One region of the Cupriavidus sp. TMH.W2 genome, then DNA from elsewhere that is predicted to be linked to it. Evidence: riboswitches for the same ligand, from Rfam matches in the RefSeq annotation. Region 1 holds a riboswitch; the other holds the start of a gene.
What was found. A riboswitch is a leader RNA that binds a small molecule or an ion and turns the genes downstream of it on or off. The one in region 1 is predicted to bind glycine.
Positions count from the first base shown of each region.

Region 2: another riboswitch for glycine. It lies ahead of ACREYQ_RS20170 (D-amino acid dehydrogenase); the one in region 1 lies ahead of gcvT (glycine cleavage system aminomethyltransferase GcvT).

Region 1 covers NZ_CP193792.1:3,640,954-3,651,399, forward strand. The annotation lists gene ACREYQ_RS16840 (c-type cytochrome) at 71-952, shown strand; gene hemN (oxygen-independent coproporphyrinogen III oxidase) at 1,037-2,509, opposite strand; gene ACREYQ_RS16850 (ABC transporter substrate-binding protein) at 2,709-3,839, shown strand; gene ACREYQ_RS16855 (UvrD-helicase domain-containing protein) at 3,850-5,946, opposite strand; gene ACREYQ_RS16860 (glycine zipper 2TM domain-containing protein) at 6,230-6,463, shown strand; glycine riboswitch at 6,541-6,628, shown strand; glycine riboswitch at 6,650-6,775, shown strand; gene gcvT (glycine cleavage system aminomethyltransferase GcvT) at 6,870-7,997, shown strand; gene gcvH (glycine cleavage system protein GcvH) at 8,086-8,466, shown strand; gene gcvP (aminomethyl-transferring glycine dehydrogenase) at 8,565-10,446, shown strand, end outside.
Region 2 covers NZ_CP193793.1:562,538-572,983, forward strand. The annotation lists gene ACREYQ_RS20150 (ABC transporter ATP-binding protein) at 1-411, shown strand, start outside; gene ACREYQ_RS20155 (branched-chain amino acid ABC transporter permease) at 421-1,305, shown strand; gene ACREYQ_RS20160 (branched-chain amino acid ABC transporter permease) at 1,305-2,321, shown strand; gene ACREYQ_RS20165 (IS4 family transposase) at 2,482-3,870, shown strand; gene ACREYQ_RS20170 (D-amino acid dehydrogenase) at 4,102-5,370, opposite strand; glycine riboswitch at 5,427-5,545, opposite strand; glycine riboswitch at 5,546-5,644, opposite strand; gene ACREYQ_RS20175 (TonB-dependent receptor) at 5,802-8,129, shown strand; gene ACREYQ_RS20180 (sialidase family protein) at 8,155-9,375, shown strand; gene ACREYQ_RS20185 (TlpA family protein disulfide reductase) at 9,372-9,875, shown strand; gene ACREYQ_RS20190 (Bug family tripartite tricarboxylate transporter substrate binding protein) at 9,913-10,446, opposite strand, start outside.

The sequences.
Region 1 (10,446 bases):
ACGCCAGGGCCAGAAAAAGCAAGCCGAGCGTAAGCGGCCAGAAGGTTTCCTGCAAAACTGAGAGTTCTGTATGAGCGACGTCCACAACGAACACCCCGAACACGAGTCTCCCATCAAAACCCCGAAGCAATTGATCGCAGTCGTGATCGCGGCGTTCCTGGTGCCGATCATCGTGATCATCCTGCTGGTCAACTTTGTCGGACACGGCTCTACGGAAAGCGCCGGTGCAGTCACCACGGCGGAAGCCGTCAACGACCGCATCAAGCCGGTCGCCTCGCTCGAAATCAAGGATGCCAACGCGCCGCGCGTGTTCAAGACGGGCGAACAGGTCTACAAGGAAATCTGCGCCGCCTGCCACGCGACCGGCGCGGCGGGTGCGCCCAAGTACGGCAATGCCGGCGACTGGAGCGCGCGTATCGGCCAGGGCTTCGAGGGCCTGGTGAAGTCGCTGCTCAATGGCAAGGGCGCCATGCCGCCGCGCGCCGGCAGCACCCCGGACGACTACACCGATTACGAACTGTCCCGCGCCGTGGTCTACATGGCCGATGCCGGTGGCGCCAAGTTCCCCGAGCCAGCTGCCCCGGCCGCTGCGGCGCCAACGGCTGCCGCCGCTTCTGAAGCCGCCGCTCCGGCTGCTACTGCCGCGCCGGCCCCGGCTGCTCCGGCCGCCGCCGCAGCACCGGCACCTGCCGCGGCACCGGCAGCTGCCTCGGCGGATGTCGGCAAGAAGGTCTACGAGCAAGTCTGCGCCGCCTGCCACGCGGCCGGCGTGGCCGGTGCGCCCAAGTTCGGCGACAAGGCCGCGTGGGCGCCGCGCCTGAAGGAAGGGATGGATGCGGTCCACAACTTCGCGCTCAAGGGCAAGGGCGTGATGCCGCCCAAGGGTGGCTACGCCGGCCCGGACGCGGATGTGCTTGCCGCCGCCGACTACATGGCCAGCGCCGCCAAGTAAGCCGAATCGCTGCAATCAAAAAAACCCGCGCAATGTGCGCGGGTTTTTTTCGTCCCGGGTTCGTCCCTGCGGACTGCGCGGGCGCTACACCACGCGCGAGTAGCGCGGCACGATGCGGATCGCCCGCGCGCCATCGCTGGCGGCATGGGCGTCGTTGTCCGCGCGGCGGGCGGCATCCTCGCGCAGGTAGGAGTCGAACACCATCGCCACGCGCCGCACCAGCAGCCGGCCCAGCGGCGTCACGGTGATGCGGCCGGGTTCGCACCGCACCAGCCCATCCTCGGCCAAGCGGCCCAGATCGGCCAGTTCCGCCGAAAACACCCAGTTGAAATCGATGCCGTGGCGCGCCTCGATCGCGGGCAGGTCAAGTACGCCGTTGCACATCAGGTCGCCGATGATCTCGCGCCGCAGGTGGTCGTCGGCGTTCATCGCCACGCCGCGCGCCAGCGGCAGGCGGCCCTGGTCGAGCGCGCCGTAGTATGCGTCGAGCGTGCGCGCGTTCTGCACATAGCGCCCGGCGATCGCGCCGATCGCGGAGATGCCGAGCCCGACCTGGTCGTAGCCGGCGTGCGTCGAGTAGCCCTGGAAATTGCGCTGCAGCCGGCCTTCGCGCTGGGCCACGGCGAGGTCGTCGTCGGGCAGCGCGAAATGATCCATGCCGATATAGACATAGCCCTCGGCGGTCAGCCGCTCGATCGTGGAGACCAGGATGTCGAGCTTTTCGCCCGCCGGCGGCAAGGCGCTTTCGTCGATGCGGCGCTGCGGCTTGAACACATGCGGGAGGTGGGCATAGCTGTAGACCGAAAGCCGGTCTGGGCGCAGCCCCAGCACCTGCCCGATGGTGCGGCCAAAGCGCGCCGCGGTCTGGTGCGGCAGGCCGTAGATCAGGTCCAGGCTGACCGACCGGAAGCCCAGCGTGCGCGCGGCATCGACCACGGCGCGGGTCGCTTCGAAAGGCTGGATGCGGTGGATGGCCTGCTGGACTTCGGCATCGAAATCCTGCACGCCCAGGCTGACGCGGTTGAAGCCGAGCTCGGCCAGCAGCGCCATGCGGGCATGGCCGACGCGGCGCGGGTCGATCTCGATCGAGTGCTCGCCGTCGGCCGCCAGCGCGAAATGCTCGTTCAGCAGCGCCATCACGCGGCGCATTTCGTCAGGGTCGAGGAAGGTGGGCGTGCCGCCGCCCCAGTGCGACTGGATCACCTCGCGGCGCGTGCCGAGCCGGTCGGCCACCATGGCCATCTCGCGGCCCAGGTAGCTGACGTAGCGGGCGCTGCGGCCGTGGTCGCGCGTGATGATCTTGTTGCAGCCGCAGTAGTAGCAGATGTTCTCGCAGAACGGGATATGCAGGTATAGCGACAGCGGTGCCGGCGCGTCGGCGCGGCAGGCGGCCAGGGCGTCGTGGTACAGCGACAGGTCGGGGCCGTTGCGGAAGCGGTCGGCGGTCGGGTACGAGGTGTAGCGCGGGCCGTTGCCGTCGATGCGCCCGGCCAGCGCACGGAAGTCGGACAGGGCGCGGCGGTCGAGCGCAGGGGAAGTCATCGCGGACGCAGTCATGGGGGGCGCAGGGGAACGGATGTAGGACGCCCCATCGTAGAACCGCGCTGGCTCTGGCGCGTTGACCATCGTCAACCGCGGACATTGGCGCTGCCGGCCACGCCGGAACCGCGCGCTCGCGGACGTCACATTGGTGTCATGTGCGGCGGTTAAGCTGCGCGCCACCGCGGCCCGCGCGCCCTCCGTTCCTGCCTCTGCGATGCCAACTTCCGAACAGACTCCCGTCCCTGCACCGTACCCACCGCTGCGCGCCAGCCTGCCCGCACCAGCCCGGCAGCGGCGCCGCGTGCTTGCCGCCGCCGGCATGGCACTAACCCTCCCCGGCTGGCCGGCCCTTGCGCAGGCGCGCCGCACGGTGGTGGTCGGGCATCTGCTCGACCGCTCCGGCGCGCAGGCCGACCTGGCGCGCGACTACCTGGCCGGGGCCAAGGTCATGTTCGATGCCGTCAATGCCGCCAACGGCCCGGTGCGCGTCCTGCACGTGGTGCGCGATGCCGACCCCGATCCGCGCCGCGCGGTGGCGCAGGCGGTGTCACTGGCCGATACCGAACACGCCGAGCTGCTGTTCGGCCCGGGCGACCGGCTGCTGCCGGGGCTGGCGGCATCCACCGAACTCTCGCGGCGCGGCGTGCAGATCGTGGCACCTTGGTCGGGGCTGGCGCTGGCGGCCGAGAACGTCTGGTTCACCCGTGCCGACTACCAGACTGAACTGGACGCGGCGGTGCAACAGCTGCGCAGCTATGGGCTGACGAGCATTGCGCTGGCACTGGCGCCGGACTTCGCGGTCCCCTCGCTGGCCCGGCTGGAGGCGCAGACCGGCACGCGCGCGGTGCCCCTGGAGGGCAATGGCGAGGCCGCCGCCCGGCGCATCGCCGCGACCCGTCCGGGCGCGGTGATCGTGGCCGGCGACACCCTCGCCTATGCCGGCCTGGGCCGGGCGCTGGCCGCGCAGGGGTGGTACGGCTTCCTGGTCGGCCTGTCGTCGGTCAGCGCCGCCGTGGCGCGCGAGATCCTGGGCAGCGGCTACAACGGCGGCATGGTGCTGACCCAGGTCGCGCCGGGGCCGCAGCAGGCTACCTTGCGGGTGGTGAAGGAGCATGTGGCCCGCATGAAGCAGTACCTGGACGAGCCGCCGTCGGCGGCGACGCTGGCCGGCTATATCGGCGCTGCGTGGCTGGCGCGGGCACTTGCCGGCGCGCACGCAAGCGGCCCGGCCGAGCTGCGGCGCGCGCTGCAGGGGCGTGTCGACGTGGGTGACTTCACGCTCGACTTCACCCACGGCCAGCGCGGCTCGCAGTACGTCACGCTGGCGGTGTCAGGCGCGCGCTGACGCACTTGCCTCAGCCGGCGGCGGTCTTGCCGCCGGTGCCCAGCAGCGCCTTGAGCGCGCCGAGCCGGTCCTTGGGGCTCATTGCCGGGGTCTGGTCCACCGGCGCGGGCGCCTCTTCCAGCTTCATCTCGCCGATAAAGCGCGACGGCTGGCACGAGTAGGTGTCGCGCGCGCGCTTGCGCTTCTTGCACCAGCTGACATGCAGGCTGCGCTGGGCGCGGGTGATGCCGACATACATCAGCCGCCGTTCTTCCTCGATCTTCTCGTCGCTCATGTCCTCGTCCTCGCGGCAGTGGGGCAGGATGCCCTCCTCCACGCCGACCAGGAACACGTGCGGGTACTCTAGCCCTTTGGACGCGTGCAGCGTGGACAGGCGCACCGCGTCGGGATCTTCCTCGCGGCCTTCGAGCATGCTCATGAGCGCCACGGTCTGGGTCAGTTCCAGCAGGTTCTTGCCTTCGCTGCCGAAGCCGTCGGCATTGTCAAAGCCGGTGGCTTCCTCGCCCTCGGCGCCCTCGGGCTTGGTGCCTTTACGCTTGAGCCAGTCCAGAAATTCCAGTGTGTTGGTCCAGCGCGACTGTGCCTGCCGTTCGTCGAAGCTGTCGTACAGGTAGGCCTCGTAGTGGATGCCTGCCATCAGGTCGTCGAGCACCACGGTGGCGGGGTCCCTGGCCGCGCGGTCGGCCAGGCGCACCATCGATTCGCAGAACACGCGCAGCGGCTCCAGCTGGCGCGGCTGCAGCTTGCCTTCGATGCCGCCCATCATCGCCGCCTCGAACAGCGACACCTTGGCCTGGCCCGCGAAGGTGCCCAGCACTTCCAGCGTGGTATTGCCCACGCCCCGGCGCGGCGTGGTGATGGCGCGGATAAAGGCGGGATCGTCGTCAGGGTTGGCGATCAGGCGCAGGTAGGCGCAGATGTCCTTGATCTCGGCCTTGTCGAAGAAGCTCTGGCCGCCCGACAGCACATAGGGAATGCGCTCGCGCCGCAGAATCTGCTCGAACAGCCGCGCCTGGTGGTTGCCGCGGTACAGGATGGCGTAGTCGCGGAACTGCGCGCGGCGCTCGAACTTGTGCGCGGACAGGCGGAACACCACCGACTCGGCCTCGTGTTCCTCGTCGTTCATCGGGTGGATGGCGATGGGGTCGCCCATGCCGTGCTCGCTCCACAGCTTCTTGTCGAACAGCTTGGGATTGTTGGCGATGACGGCATTGGCCGCTTCCAGGATGCGCACGGTGGAGCGGTAGTTCTGCTCCAGCTTGATCACCTTCAGGTCCGGGAAGTCGGTCTGCAGCCCGCGCAGGTTGTCCAGCGTGGCGCCGCGCCAGCCGTAGATGGCCTGGTCGTCGTCGCCCACCGCGGTAAACGCCGGCGCGCGCAGGTGCGAGCCGCCCGCCAGCAGCTTGAGCAGCTGGTACTGGCAGGCGTTGGTGTCCTGGTATTCGTCAACCAGAAAATAGCGCAGGCGATTCTGCCACTTGAGCTGCACGGTTTCATTGCGCGCGAACAGTTCGGCCGGCAGGCGGATCAGGTCGTCGAAATCCACCGCCTGGTAGGCGTGCAGCGTGGCCACGTAGTTGCGGTAGACCAGCGCGGCCTGGTGCTCGTCGGCATTGGCGGCCTGGGCGATCGCCGCCTCGGGATCGACCATGCCGTTCTTCCACAGCGAGATCGTGCCCTGCACGCCGCGGATCAGCTTCTTGTCGGTGGTGCCCAGCTGCTCCTGGATCAGGCCAAAGCAGTCGTCCGAATCCATGATCGAGAACTGCGGCTTCAGGCCCACGTGCTCGGCCTCCATGCGCAGGATCTGCACCCCGAGCGAGTGGAAGGTACAGACCGTCAGCTGCCTGAGCGGGATGCGCTTGCCCTCGCGCGTGGTCTTGCCCTCCATCAGCTTGCCGATGCGCTCCTGCATCTCCTTGGCGGCCTTGTTGGTAAAGGTGACGGCGGCGATATGACGCGGCTCGAAGCCCTTGTCCTCGATCAGATGCGCGATCTTCTGCGTGATCACCCGGGTCTTGCCCGAGCCCGCCCCGGCCAGCACCAGGCAAGGGCCGTCCAGGTAGCGGACGGCTTCGGATTGGGCGGAATTGAGGCCGTGGGTCATGCGTGGAATGCGGTAGGAAGCAGGGAAATCAGCAGAAAAGCGGGAACGCCAGGCGGGATACGCCGGCACCACTGAGACGGGAACGGCGGCAAAGCTATTGATGTTAACACGCTGGCCGCGGCAGGTCAGTCAGCGCAAACCGCATTGACGCAACTGCTTGTGTCACCGGCGTAACACTTCGTAAAGCCCGGAGCCGATCGCGCAATGCAAGGTTCTAACTAACGTGTCCCCCTGGCCTCCGAGGCCGCGCGGACATGCACATATCATCACATCGGAGCCAATAATGAAAACCCTGCAGACTTTGACCAAGGTGACACTGGTCGGCGTGACGGTCGCGGCCTTCGCGGGCTGTGCGGACATGACGCCCAAGCAGCGCAACACGGCGATCGGCGCGGGCGCGGGTGCCGTTGGCGGCGCCGTGCTGACCAATGGCAGTGCGCTGGGCACGCTCGGCGGTGCGGCCGTCGGCGGTGTGATCGGCAATGTGGTGACCGACGACAACCGTCACCACAAGTAAGCAGCGCGTGCCGCCGGGCACCGGCGCCCGGCCGGCGCGGCCGGTTTGACAAAGCCCGGGGCCTCCCGTACATTGCGCGCATCCGACCGGGAGAGCGCGCATCGACTGCGCCGCCGAAGGGGTATCACCCGAAAACTCTCAGGCACCACGGACCGGTCGGATCGGCATGCAACATGCACACAATGCATGCCGCACTCTGGAGAGCGGCACCCGCCATTCGTGGCGAGCGTGCCCACCGAAGGGGCGCACGAGGACCGGTTCCGCCAGGATCCGCCTTGTAATCTCTCAGGTATCGAGGACAGAGGGGTCATCCGCCGCAGCGGATTGCCACGCCACGGGCGTGGCGAGCGTTGCGGCGGATGGCCCTTTTTCGTTTTCGCAAACCGAGATTGCCCCCGAGGATCCCATGACGCTCCAGGCCACGCCCCTCAACGCTATCCACCGCGCCCTCGGCGCCCGCATGGTCGACTTCGGCGGCTGGGACATGCCGGTCAACTACGGCTCCCAGATCGAAGAGCACAATGCCGTGCGCAGCGACGCCGGCATGTTCGACGTGTCGCACATGTGCGTGGTCGATCTCAACGGCGCCAATACCCGCAGTTTCCTGCGCGGCCTGCTGGCCAACAATGTCGACAAGCTGCAGACGCCGGGCAAGGCGCTCTACGCCTGCATGCTGGATGAAAAAGGCGGCGTGATCGACGACCTGATCGTCTACTTCTTTGCCGAAGACCGCTTCCGCCTGGTCGTCAACGCCAGCACCGCGCTGGGCGACATCGCATGGATCCGCGCGCGCAACGAAGCCACCGGCAGCGGCGTGACCATCACCCCGCGCCGTGAAGACGTTGCGCCCGCAGGCGTGCAGCCGCTGGCCATCGTCGCCGTGCAGGGCCCCAACGCCCGCGCCAAAGTGTGGAGCACCTTCCCCTCGACCCAGCCTTCGGACGCGCTCAAGCCCTTCAACGCCGCCGTGGTCCAGGACCCCGCCATCGGCGAGATCATGGTCGCGCGCACCGGCTACACCGGCGAAGACGGCTTCGAACTGGTGGTGCCGGCGGAAAACGTGGCCGCCGTCTGGGAAAAGCTGAACGCGGCCGGCGTGCGCCCGGCCGGCCTGGGCGCGCGCGACACGCTGCGCCTGGAAGCCGGCATGAACCTGTACGGCCAGGACATGGATATCAACACCTCGCCGCTGGACGCGGGCCTGGCCTGGACGGTGGACCTGCAGAGCGAGCGCGACTTCACCGGCAAGGCGGCGCTGGCCGCGGCCGGATCGCGCCAGCAATTCCTTGGCCTGATCCTGCGTGACAAGGGGGGCGTGCTGCGCGCCCACCAAAAGGTGGTCACCCCGGCCGGTGACGGCGAAATCACCAGCGGCACCTTCAGCCCGTCGCTGTCCCAGTCGATCGCCTTTGCCCGCCTGCCGAAGGAGGTCGCCGTGGGCGATACGGTGCAGGTGGAGATCCGCGACCGCAAACTCAACGCGACTGTGGTTAAACTGCCGTTTGTGCGCAATGGCAAGGCACTCGTGAGCTGAAGCTCATACCAACGGTCGCCCTCGCCTGCCGGCGCTTGCCGGGCAGGCATCACCCAACAAGAAACAAATCTGCATCCGGAGAACCTCCATGAATTTCCCCGCTGACCTCAAGTACACCGAGTCGCATGAGTGGGTACGCGTCGAAGCCGACGGCACGCTCACCATCGGCATCACCGACCACGCCCAGGACGCGCTGGGCGATATCGTCTTCCTGGAGCTGCCCGAAGTGGGCAAGTCGGTCGGTGCCGGCGACGCGCTGGCAGTGGTGGAATCGGTGAAGGCCGCTTCCGACATCTACGCCCCGGTGGCCGGCGAAGTGATCGCCGTCAACGAGGCCGCCACGGCCGCGCCGGAAAGCGTCAACGCCAACGCCTTCGACGCGTGGCTGTTCAAGCTCAAGCCGGCCAACGGCGACGACGTCAACGGCCTGATGTCGGCCGACGCCTACAAGGCCAGCGTCGGCGCCTGATTTTTGTCATTCCCGCGCAGGCGGGAATGACAAGCAACATTTGAAGCGCGCCGGCATGGCTGACCACCTGCCGAGCGCACTGAACGAGGTTCTTGCCCATGAACGCCCCGCTTCCCATGAACGCCGCCCAAGTGAACCGGCCCACGCTGGCCGAACTGGAGGCGCGCGACGCCTTCGCCGCCCGCCATATCGGCCCCGATACCCCCGAACAGCAGCACATGCTGAAGGTGCTGGGCTATGACAGCCGCGCCGCGCTGATCGATGCCGTCATTCCCGCCGCCATCCGCCGCCGCGACGGCATGCCGATGGGCGAGTTCACCGAGCCGCTGAGCGAAGAAGCCGCGCTGGCGAAGCTGCGCGGGCTGGCGGGCAAGAACAAGGTCCTGAAGAGCTTTATCGGCCAGGGCTACTACAACACCGTCACGCCCGGCGTCATCCTGCGCAATATCTTCGAGAACCCGGCCTGGTACACCGCCTACACGCCCTACCAGCCCGAAATCTCGCAAGGCCGCCTGGAAGCGATGCTGAACTTCCAGCAGATGGTCACCGACCTGACCGGGCTGGATATCGCCAACGCGTCGATGCTGGACGAAGGCACCGCCGCGGCCGAGGCGATGACGCTGCTGCAGCGCGTGAACAAGCACGACTCGGACACCTTCTACGTGGCCGATGACGTGCTGCCGCAGACGCTGGAAGTGGTACGCACGCGCGCGCTGCCGCTGGGCATCGAAGTCAAGGTTGGCCCCGCCGCCGAAGCCGCAGCAGCCAACGCCTTCGGCGTGCTGCTGCAGTACCCGGGCGTGAACGGCGACGTCAATGACTACCGCGCCATTGCCGACGCCGTGCACGCCGCCGGCGGCCTGGTGGTGGCCGCCGCCGACCTCTTGGCGCTGACGCTGATCGCCGCGCCGGGCGAATGGGGAGCCGACGTGGCCGTGGGCAACTCGCAGCGCTTCGGCGTGCCGCTGGGCTTCGGCGGCCCGCACGCCGGTTACATGGCGGTGAAGGACGCGTTCAAGCGCTCGATGCCGGGCCGCCTGGTGGGCGTCACCATCGATGCGCAGGGCAACAAGGCCTACCGCCTGGCGCTGCAGACGCGCGAGCAGCATATCCGCCGCGAGAAGGCGACGTCGAACATCTGTACCGCACAGGTGCTGCTGGCCGTGATGGCCTCGATGTATGCCGTCTACCACGGCCCGCAAGGCCTCAAGCGCATCGCGCAGCGCGTGCATCGCCTGACCGCGACGCTGGCCGCCGGCCTGCAGGCGCTGGGCTTCGCGCGCGCCAACGCCAGCTTCTTCGACACGCTGACGCTGGAAACCGGCTTCAATACCGATGCCATCCATGCCGCGGCCACCGCGCGCGGCATCAACCTGCGCCATATCAGCGCCACGCGCGTCGGCATCTCGCTGGACGAGACCGCCAGCCGCGCCGACGTGGTCGCGCTGTGGGAAGTCTTCACACAAGGCAAGCCGCTGCCGGCCGAACTGGACTTCGACAGGCTCGAGGCCGCCGCGCAGGATGCCTTCCCGCCGGCACTGGCGCGCACCAGCGCATACCTGACCCACCCGGTCTTCAACACGCACCACGCCGAGCACGAGATGCTGCGCTACCTGCGCATGCTGGCCGACAAGGACCTGGCGCTGGACCGCACCATGATCCCGCTGGGTTCGTGCACGATGAAGCTGAACGCCACCAGCGAGATGATCCCGGTGACCTGGCCCGAGTTCAGCCAGATCCACCCGTTCGCGCCGCTGGACCAGACCGTGGGCTACCGCGAGATGATCGACCAGTTGGAGGCCATGCTGTGCGCCGCCACCGGCTACGCCGCGGTCAGCCTGCAGCCCAACGCCGGCTCGCAGGGCGAGTACGCGGGCCTCCTGATCATCCACGCATACCACGCCAGCCGCGGCGAGAGCCATCGCGACATCTGCCTGATCCCGTCGTCGGCGCACGGCACCAACCCGGCGTCGGCGCAGA
Region 2 (10,446 bases), on a different replicon from region 1:
CTGCCGCCGGTGCTCAAGGGCGCCGACACCAGCAAGGGCATGAGCGAGGCCGACATCTACGAGATGTTCCCCAACCTGAAGGAGCGCCGCCAGAGCCAGGGCACGCGCCTGTCGGGCGGCGAGCAGCAGATGCTGGCGGTCGGGCGCATCCTGCGCACCGGCGCCAACCTGCTGCTGCTCGATGAAATCTCGGAAGGATTGGCACCGGTGATCGTGCAGGCGCTTGCGCGCATGATCCTGATGCTCAAACAGAAGGGGTACACGGTGGTGATGGTGGAGCAGAACTTCCGCTTTGCCGCGCCGCTGGCGGACCGCTTCTACGTGATGGAGCACGGCAGCATCGTCGAACGCTTCGCGGCCAGCGAGCTGCAGGCCAGGATGCCGGTGCTGCATGAGTTGCTGGGCGTATGAGGAGCACCCATGACCCTGTTTGAAATCCCGTTCCCGGCGCTGCTGTCGCAGTTGCTGCTGGGGCTAGTCAACGGCGCCTTCTACGCCATGCTGAGCCTGGGCCTGGCGGTCATCTTCGGGCTGCTGAACGTCATCAACTTTGCGCACGGCGCGCTCTTCATGCTGGGCGCGGTGCTGGCCTGGGCCGGCATGGCCTATGCGGGGCTCAGCTACTGGGGGATGCTGCTGCTGTCGCCGCTGGTGGTGGCCGCGCTGGGTGTGGGGATCGAGAAGACCATGCTGCGCTGGATCTACAAGCTCGACCCTATCTACGGCCTGCTGCTGACGCTCGGCATCACGCTGGTGGTCGAAGGCATCTTCCGCTCGGTCTATGGCGTGTCCGGGCTGCCTTATTCCCCGCCCGAAGCGCTGCAGGGCGCTTCCGATCTCGGCTTCATGCGCTTGCCCAATTACCGCGTGTGGGTGGTTGGGGCATCGCTGGCGGTCTGCCTGTCGACCTGGTACGTGATCGAGAAGACCAGGCTGGGCGCCTACCTGCGCGCCGGCACCGAGAACCCCAAGGTGGTCGAGGCCTTCGGCGTCAATGTGCCGCTGATGGTGACGCTGACCTACGGCTTCGGCGTGGCCCTGGCCGCGTTTGCCGGGGTGCTGGCGGCGCCCGTCATGCAGGTATCGCCGCTGATGGGGCAGAACCTGATCATCGTCGTGTTCGCGGTGGTGGTGATCGGCGGCATGGGCTCGATCATGGGAGCGATCCTGACCGGCCTGGGGCTGGGCGTGATCGAAGGGCTGACCAAGGTGTTGTACCCGGAAGCATCGTCCACCGTGGTCTTCGTCATCATGGTGGTGGTGCTGTGGTTACGCCCGGCAGGGCTGTTCGGAAAGGAGAAGTGATGAGCGGACAATCTATCGCCGCAATCGGCGTGCGGCGGCAGCAGGTGGCGGGGCGCCTGCCAGGGCAGGTGGTGTATGGCGTGGTGCTGGCGTGCCTGCTGGCCGCGCCGCTGGCCGGGGCGTATCCGGTGTTCGTGCTCAAGGTGCTGTGCTTCGCGCTGTTTGCGTGCGCCTTCAACCTGCTGATCGGCTATACCGGGCTGCTCTCGTTCGGCCATGCGGCCTTCTTCGGCGGTGCCGGCTACGCGGCCGGCCATGCGATGAAGGTCTGGGGCGTGACACCCGAGATCGGCCTGGTCCTGGGCACCGGCACGGGCGCGCTGATCGGCTACGTGGTGGGCTCGCTGGCCATCCGCCGCCAGGGCATCTACTTCTCGATGATCACGCTGGCGCTGGCGCAGATGCTGTTCTTCATCTGCCTGCAGGCGCCCTTTACCGGCGGCGAGGACGGCCTGCAGGGCATTCCGCGCGGCAAGCTCTTTGGCGTGCTGCCGCTGTCGGACGACCTGACACTGTACTACGTGGCGCTGGTGATCATCGTGGCCGCCTTCGCGCTGATCGTGCGCACGGTGCATTCGCCGTTCGGCCAGATCCTGAAGGCGATCAAGGAGAACGAGCCGCGCGCGGTGTCGCTGGGCTATGACGTCGACCGCTTCAAGCTGACCGCCTTCGTGCTGTCGGCGGCGCTGTCGGGGCTGGCGGGTTCGGTCAAGGCGCTGGTGCTGGGCTTCGAAACGCTCAGTGATGTGCACTGGTCGATGTCCGGCATGGTCATCCTGATGACGCTGCTGGGCGGGCTCGGCACGCTCACCGGCCCGATCGTCGGCGCCTTCGTGGTGGTGGCGCTGGAGAACAAGCTTGGGGAGCTGGGCAGCTACCTTGGTGCGGCGACCGGAATCGATTGGTTCAACGGGCTTGGTGAATCGGTGTCGATGGTGACCGGCATCATTTTCATCGTGTGCGTGCTGGCGTTCCGCAAGGGGATTGTGGGCAGTGTGGGTCGAAGTCCCGGATGAGGCGGTGACAAGCAGCGGCCCTGTGGAAACTGCGGACCAAGCCTGCGCGCTGCCTGTCTGCTCCCCTCTCCCGCTTGCGCTTGTCTTTACCCACATCTCGATAGGAAAGGTTGTAAACGGGATTGGACGGTGTTAACTTCGGGGAAGTTGACAATCAGTGGTGGCAATTTTGTCTGATACGGAAGATCTGGAAGACTGGGCCAGCGACGAATTCGGTGGCGCTCAGTTGGGCGATGCACGTCGCACGCAGCGCCTTGTGGCATTGGCGCGCGGACTAGCGCAAAAAGCCCATGTTTCGTTCCCGCAGGCCTTGAGTGGTGCCCAACTCAAGGCGGCATATCGCTTCTTTGATAATGAGGCGGTCGACCCGGACGGAATACTGGCGAGCCACGTCGTTCAAACCGTGGGTCGCATGCAGCAGGTACCTGTCGTATTGGCGGTGCAGGACACCACGGAATTCAATCTGGCAAATTTGCCCGCGACTGAGGGACTTGGTCACGGCACGGGCGGCAATTTGCGCGGATTCATGTTGCACAGCGTGCTGGCGGTGACGCCTGAGGGCCTGCCACTGGGCGTGTTGAGCATGAAGACGTGGGTGCGTGCGCCGCAAGCATCGGGCAAGGCCAGGCAGCGCCGGGCGCTGTCCATTCGTGACAAGGAAAGCGTGAAGTGGCTGGAGGGGCTGGAATGCCTTGAGCCGCTCAAGATGCAGTGTCCGGACACGCACCTTGTTGCCGTCAGCGATCGCGAGGGCGATGTGTACGACGTGTTCCTGGCGCAGCGCCCAGCGGGGGTGGACTGGTTGGTGCGGGCCGCCTGGAATCGGGGCGTGGATCACCCAGAGAAGTATCTGTGGGAGACGGTTGCTGCGGCCCCCGTACTTGGGGAGACCGTCCTGCACGTGCCCAGGAGTGGCGCCAGGCAAGCGCGTAGCGCCCGACTGGCTTTGCGCTGTGTGCCCGTCCAACTGCGACCGCCGCGCAGCCGCGGCGCAGAGGCCCTACCAAGCCTCGAAGTGTTTGCCATTCACGCACTGGAAATCGATCCGCCCGAAGGTGTTGAGCCGCTCGAATGGATGTTGCTCAGTTCGATGCCCACCCAAACGCTGGAAGATGTGCTGGAACGGCTGAGCTGGTATGCCCGGCGCTGGACCATTGAATCCTGGCATCGTGTCCTGAAAAGTGGCTGCCAGATCGAGGCTCGGCAGTTCGGGACGCTGGAGCGGTTCCTGCGCGCCACGGCGCTGTTCGCCGTGATCGGCTGGCGCATCATGTACGCGACCATGCTCGGCCGGCTTGAAGCCGATATCCCTTGCTCGGTGCTATTGCAGTCGCTCGAATGGCAGGCCTTGTACTGCCGCACGCACGGCACAACCAAGCCACCGGAGCAGGCACCCAAACTCAGCGAAGCGGTCCTTTGGATCGCCAAGCTCGGTGGCTACCTGGGTCGCAAAAACGACGATCCCCCCGGTGCTACTGTCCTCTGGCGCGGCTTCCTCGTTTTGCACGAAATCACCGAAATGTATCGGATCTTCCAGAAAAACGAGTAAGCCGCCGGAAGTTGTGGGTAAAGGCAAGCCCGCTTGCGGGAGAGGGGCCGGGGGTGAGGGCGGGCGCCGGCATACCGACGCGCTACACTTCGTCGACGCTCCGGCCCTCACCCCCACCCCTCTCCCACTGCGCGGGAGAGGGGAGCCTTCACCAGGGTTGGTGGTTCGCGTTCAACGCACCGGTGCAATCTAAGCTGCTTCTCTGTGGGAGGTGCTGCCACCCGAGCGTACTCAGGCCTTGGCCAATGCCAGCGCCGCACCCGGTGCGACCGCCACCCTTGCGCCGAGATGCTGGTCCACGACCCCGGCCACCATATCCGCCGTCACCGCCGACAAAGTCCACCCCAGGTGCCCGTGCCCGGTGTTATAGAAGATGCAGGCCTCACGCCCGCGCCCCACGCGCGGCAGCATGTCCGGCATCATCGGCCGCAGTCCGGCCCAGGGCACCACGCTGCGCGTGCTGACGCCGGGGAAGCATTGCTGCACCCATTCCACCAGCGGGCGGATGCGGTCGGCGCGGATATCGCGGTTGTAGCCATTGAACTCGGCAGTGCCGGCCACGCGGAAGCGGTCGGCGCCCAGGCGGCTGGTGACCAACTTGGTTTCGTCGTCGAGCAGGCTCACCACCGGTGCCGCGGCGCGGCTGGCTTCGTCGGTCAGGTTGACCGTGATCGAGTAGCCCTTGACCGGATAGATGTTGACGCGGTCGCCCAGCCCCGCGGCCAGCGCGCGGCTGGCGGTGCCGGCGCAGATCACGGCGCCGTCGAAGCTGGAGCTGGCCGTGTCGGCGCCGTCCTGCACGGTCACGGTGGCGCGCCGGCCGTCGGTCTTCACCGCGCACACATCCTGGCCATAGAGGCAGCGCACGCCCAGCCGGTCGATGGCCGCGGCCAGGCCGCTGGTGAACTTGTGGATGTCCCCGGTCGAATCGCTCTCGGTGAAATAGCCGCCGTAGTACGACCCCGCTAGCGTCGGCTCGATCGCGCGCATCTCCTCGGGTGTCACGGCGCGCCGCTCCAGCCCGCCCTGCGCCAGCAGCGCCGAGACCCGGCCGGCATGCTCGAAACCGGCTTTGTCGCGGTAGATATGGAGGATGCCTTCCTGCTTCAGGTCGAAGTCGATGCCTTCCTGCGCCGCCCAGGCAAACAGGTGCTCACGCGCGGCGATGGCCAGGCGCGCGGTCTCGACGGTGTTGCGGCGGTAGTGGGGGATCGAAGCGATGAACTCGGCAAACCAGGACAGCTTGTGCCAGCTGGGCCGGGGATTGACCAGCAGCGGGGCATCGTTGCGCAGCATCCATTTCATGCCCTTGACGATGGTGGACCAGTGGGTCCAGACCTCTGCGTTGGAGGCCGACAGCTGCCCGCCATTGGCGAACGAGGTCTCCATGGCGGCATAGCGGTGCCGTTCGAACAGCGTGACGGAGAATCCGCGCCGGGCCAACGCGTAGGCCGTGGTGACACCCGTGATGCCACCGCCGATGACAGCGATTGATTTCATGATCTGCAGGTTCCAGGAACGTCGATGGTGGGAGCCCGGACGCAATATGCGTGGCGGACGCCCCCTCTGTTCTGGACCTGAGAGATTCACGACACCCGGCCGCAGGGGCGGGGCGCGCTTGCTCCTTCGGTATGCCGGCGGACGATAGCGTCCGGCATTCTTCAGAGTGCACTGACGGGTGATGCCGGTCCTTTTGCCTGAGAGTTTCCGGGGCGGTTGCTCCTTCGGCGCTGTCGGCGGCGGGCGCCGCGACAGTCTCTCCCTGCATCACATCGGCTTGACGCCAATCCGGGCAATGTAGTGACAAGGCCTGATATTGGATATACGGGTTAACGCTGAGGCGATCCTGCCGTCCGCGTCGCTATGCCGCATCGGCCTGGTTTCCCATGCCCCATAAAATGTCAGCGCTCGCTCTCGGAGAGAAGCGCCTGATGCTGCGCACAGGAGGAGCAAGCCAAAAAAGACGACAACAAGGTTTTCCAGTGAAGAAGAATCGTATTGCAGTCGCCGTTTCGGCGGTGCTGATGGGCCCCGGCGTTGCCGCCGCCCAGGCGGTGGACGCGCCCGAGCCCTTGCAGGAGGTGGTGGTCTCGGCAAAATCAGAGCGCGGCGAGACGCCGGCCGTACCACCCAACACGCCCTCGCCAGCCTACGGCATCAGCAGCACCCGCATGGCCGACTTCAACGTGGTCAATACGGAAGACGCCCTCAAATACGCGCCCAACCTCGCCGTACGCAAGCGCTTTATCGGCGATATGAACTCGATCATCTCGGTGCGCAGCACCAGCTCGCGCCAGTCGGCGCGGGGGCTGGTCTATGCCGACGGCCTGCTCCTGTCCAACCTGCTGGGCTCGGACTTCGGCTTCCCGCCGCGCTGGTCGCTGGTCAATGCCGCCGAGATCGAGCGCATGGACGTGCTGTACGGCCCGTATTCGGCCCTGTATCCCGGCAACTCGCTCGGCGCGACGGTGCTGATCACCACGCGCACGCCGCAGAAGTTCGAGGGTGACGCCAGCGTGCAGCTGTTCACGCAGCGCTTCAGCCTGTACGGCACGCACGACAACTTCAACGGGGTCCACGCCAACGCCTATGTGGGCGACCGCGTTGGCCCGTTCTCGTGGCTGGTCAGCGTCGACCGGCAGGACAGCAAGAGCCAGCCGCTGAGCTTCTATACCGCGTCCCGCTCGACCCGGCCCGCCGGCGCAACAGACAGGCCGGTCACCGGCGCCTTCTTCGACCAGGACCAGACCGGCCGCGACCGCGTGGTGATGGGCGTGAACAGCGAGGGCGTCACGCACACGGTGCAGGACCAGTTCAAGCTCAAGCTCGGCTACGACATCACCAATACGCTGCAGGCGCAGTTCACTGCCGCTTACTGGCAGCAGGACCGCTCCAGCGCCACTGGCAGCTACCTGCGCGATGCCAATGGCAACGTAGTGTCGAGCGGTCCCGTGAATATCGGCGGCTATCAGTATGTGATTCCCGCCAACGCCTTTGCCCCGGGCAACGGCGAGGACGCGCGCTGGCTCTACGGGCTGTCGCTGCGCACGCGCAACGAGACCGGCTGGAATTTCTCGGGCGTGGCGTCGCTGTACGACGTCAGCAAGGACATCAGCCGCAGCGCCAGCACCGTCGGCAACGGGCCGGGCACCGTGACCTATGGCGACGGCACCGGCTGGCGCACGCTCGACCTGAAGGCTGACTACCGCCCGCAGCAGCTGCAGGGCGGGCACTGGGTCACGTTCGGCTACCACTATGACAACTACCGGCTGACCAATACCACCTACAACACCTCTGACTGGCAGGCGGCCACCATCACCGCCTTCAACAATGCCTTTGCCGGCAAGACCGAGACCCAGGCGCTCTACGCGCAGGACGCCTGGTACTTCGCCGGGGACTGGAAGCTGATCCCCGGCGTGCGCTACGAACACTGGCGCGCCTATGACGGCAGCCGCAGCCAGCCCGGCGTGGATATCGGCTACCCGGTGCGCACCGAATCCAACTGGTCGCCCAAGCTGGCGCTGGAGAAGGCCTTGGGGCAGGAATGGCTGGGCCGGCTGTCGCTGGGCAAGGCCTATCGCTACCCGACTGTCAGCGAGCTGTTCCAGGGGCGCATCACCGGGACCTCGCTGATCAACAATGATCCGAACCTGCGGCCGGAGCGATCGTTCTCGAAGGACCTGACCTTTGAGCGCACGGTGGATTCGTCGTTCTTCCGGGTCTCGGTGTATGAGGACGATATCCGCGATGCCCTGGTCAGCCAGACCAACACCACGGTATTCCCGACCGTCACCAGCTTCCAGAACGTGGACCGCGTGCGTACCCGCGGCATCGAACTGGCCTATGACGCGCGCGATGTACTCGTCAGCGGCTTCGACCTGTCGGCCAGCGGCGCCTACAACCATTCGAAGACGCTGGAGAACGCCAACAACCCGGCCTCGGTGGGCAAGTACTTCTACCGCATCCCCAAGTGGCGCGCCAACCTGGTCGGCACCTATCGCATCACGCCGGCGTGGGCGGGCACGCTGGCCATGACCTATTCGGGGCGGCAGTACAATACGCTCGACAATTCCGACACCAATCCCGACACCTTCGGCGGCACCAGCAGCTTCCTGACCTTTGACGTCAAGGTGACGTACAAGCCCGCCAAGAACGTGCGCCTCGGGCTTGGCATCGACAACCTTACCGACCAGCGCTACTTCGTCTACCACCCGTATCCGGGCCGGACGTTCTACGCCGAGGCGAAACTTTCCTTCTGAGCACGTGAACAGGCTGACCACAACCATGCAAGGCGTTCGCCCCGGTTTCCGTTTGATCGTGGCCGGGCTGATGGCCTGCGCCGCGCTGGCCGCGACCGCGCAAACGCACGCCGATCACGCCGGCCACGGCGGCCAGGCCAAGGCCGCGAAGATGAGCGAACTGGGCACCGGTGCCGCCTTCGACCGCGACGGCAAGCTGTGGGTCGCGTACAAGGACGGCCCCTATGTCGCGGTGCGTGCATCGACCGACTACGGCCGCAGCTTCGGGCCCGCGCAGCATGTCAACAGCGCGCCGGAGCAGGTAGCGGCCGATCATGAAAGCCGGCCCAAGGTGGCTACGGGGCGCGACGGCGAGATCTACGTCACCTGGACCCAGCCGCTGCCCACTCCATGGACCGGCTTTATCCGCTTTGCCCGCTCGACCGACGGCGGCAAGTCCTTTGCCGAACCGCTGACGGTGCATGCCAACCGCGACCAGATCGCGCACCGCTTCGACGCCATCGCGGTGGACAAGGCCGGGCGCGTCTTCGTCAGCTGGATCGACAAGCGCGACGTGGTTGCCGCCGAGGCGCGCAAGCAGCCGTATGCCGGCGCCGCGATCTACTACGCGGTCTCGGCCGACCAAGGCAAGACTTTCCAGGGCGATTACAAGATCGCCGACCAGTCGTGCGAATGCTGCCGCATCGCCCTGGCGCCCACGCCCGACGGCAAGATGCTGGCGCTGTGGCGCCATGTGTTCCCGCCCAACGCGCGCGACCACGCGCTGGCGCTGCTGCGCACCGACGGCAAGGCCACGCCGATGCAGCGCGCCACTTTTGACGACTGGCGCATCGACGCCTGCCCGCACCACGGCCCCGGCGCCTCGGTGGCGCCCGACGGGACGGTGCATATGGTCTGGTTCAACGTGCGTGAAGGCAAGCCCACGGTCTCGGTCGGGCGCTGGAAGGACGGCAAGCTGCAGGCACAGCGCCCGCTGGACGACCCGCGCGCGCAGCATGCCGATATCGTCGCGCTGAACGACAACGACATCGCCGTCACCTGGAAGTCGTTCGACGGCCAGCAGACGCGCCTGTGGGCGATGCTGTCGCAGGACGGCGGCAAGACGTGGCAGACGCGCAAGCTGGCCGGCACGGAACGCGACTCGGACCAGCCGCACCTGCTGCAGCACGCCGGCCGGGCCTACGTGTTGTGGCGCACGGAAGCAGAGGGCTTCCAGGTCTTCGCGCTGGGCCAGGAGGGCGCATGATGCCATCGCGCCGCAAACTGCTCGCCGCTGCCGCCCTGACGCTGGCGCTCGCCACCGCCAATGCCGGCAATCAACCGGCCGACCGCGTCGCCGTGTTCGAATCGGCCAGTGCCACCCAACTGGCCGCCAGCCAGAAGGGCATGCCCTTTGTGCTGGTGGTGTGGTCGCTGGACTGCGTCTATTGCAAGCGCAACTTCGACGCCATCGGCAAGCTGCGCGCGCAGCATCCGGACCTGCGCGTGGTCACGCTGTCGATGGACAGCCCCGACGCCATGCCGCAGGTGCAGCAACTGCTCCAGCGCGTCAGGCTGACGCGCAACGCGTGGTTGTTCGGGTACGAGCCGCAGGAGCGGCTGCGCTATGCGGTCGATCCGGACTGGATGGGCGAGATGCCGCGCACCTATTTCTACCGCGCCGACGGGCAGCGCCAGGGCATCTCCGGCGTGATCAGCGACGCGGACTGGGGCAAGCATCTGCGCTGGGCTGGTATCGCGGGCTGACGCTGGACCGGGGCGATCCGGCCCTGCGGCTGTCCGCTTAGTCCGGCTTGATCCCCGCCCGCGCAATGATCGGCTTCCAGCGCTGTTGCTCCAGCGCGATAAAGCGCGCGAACTCCGCCGGCGTGTCGCCCACCACGATCGCCGCATCGGCGCTCAGGCGCTCGACCGACGACTTGCTCTTCACCGCTTTCACGGTGGCTTCCGCCAGCTTGTCGGTGGCCGCCTGGGGCAGCGATGCCGGCGCCAGCAACCCGTACCACTGCGTCATCTCGAAGCCGGGATAGCCTTGTTCGGCAACCGTCGGCACGTCAGGCAACTGGGGAATGCGCTGGGTCGTGCCGGTGGCGATGCAGCGCAGCTTGCCGGCCTTGATGAACTGGATGATCGCGGGCGCGCCGACGGCGGCCGCGTCCAGCCGTCCCGACAGCAGGTCGGTGATCTGCGGGCCGCTGCCGCGATAAGGCACGTGGGTGATGAAGGTGCCGGTCGCGGCCTTCAGGTATTCAAAGGCCAGGTGGCCGGCGCTGCCGTTGCCGGCCGAACCGTAGTTCAGCTTGCCGGGCTTGCTCTT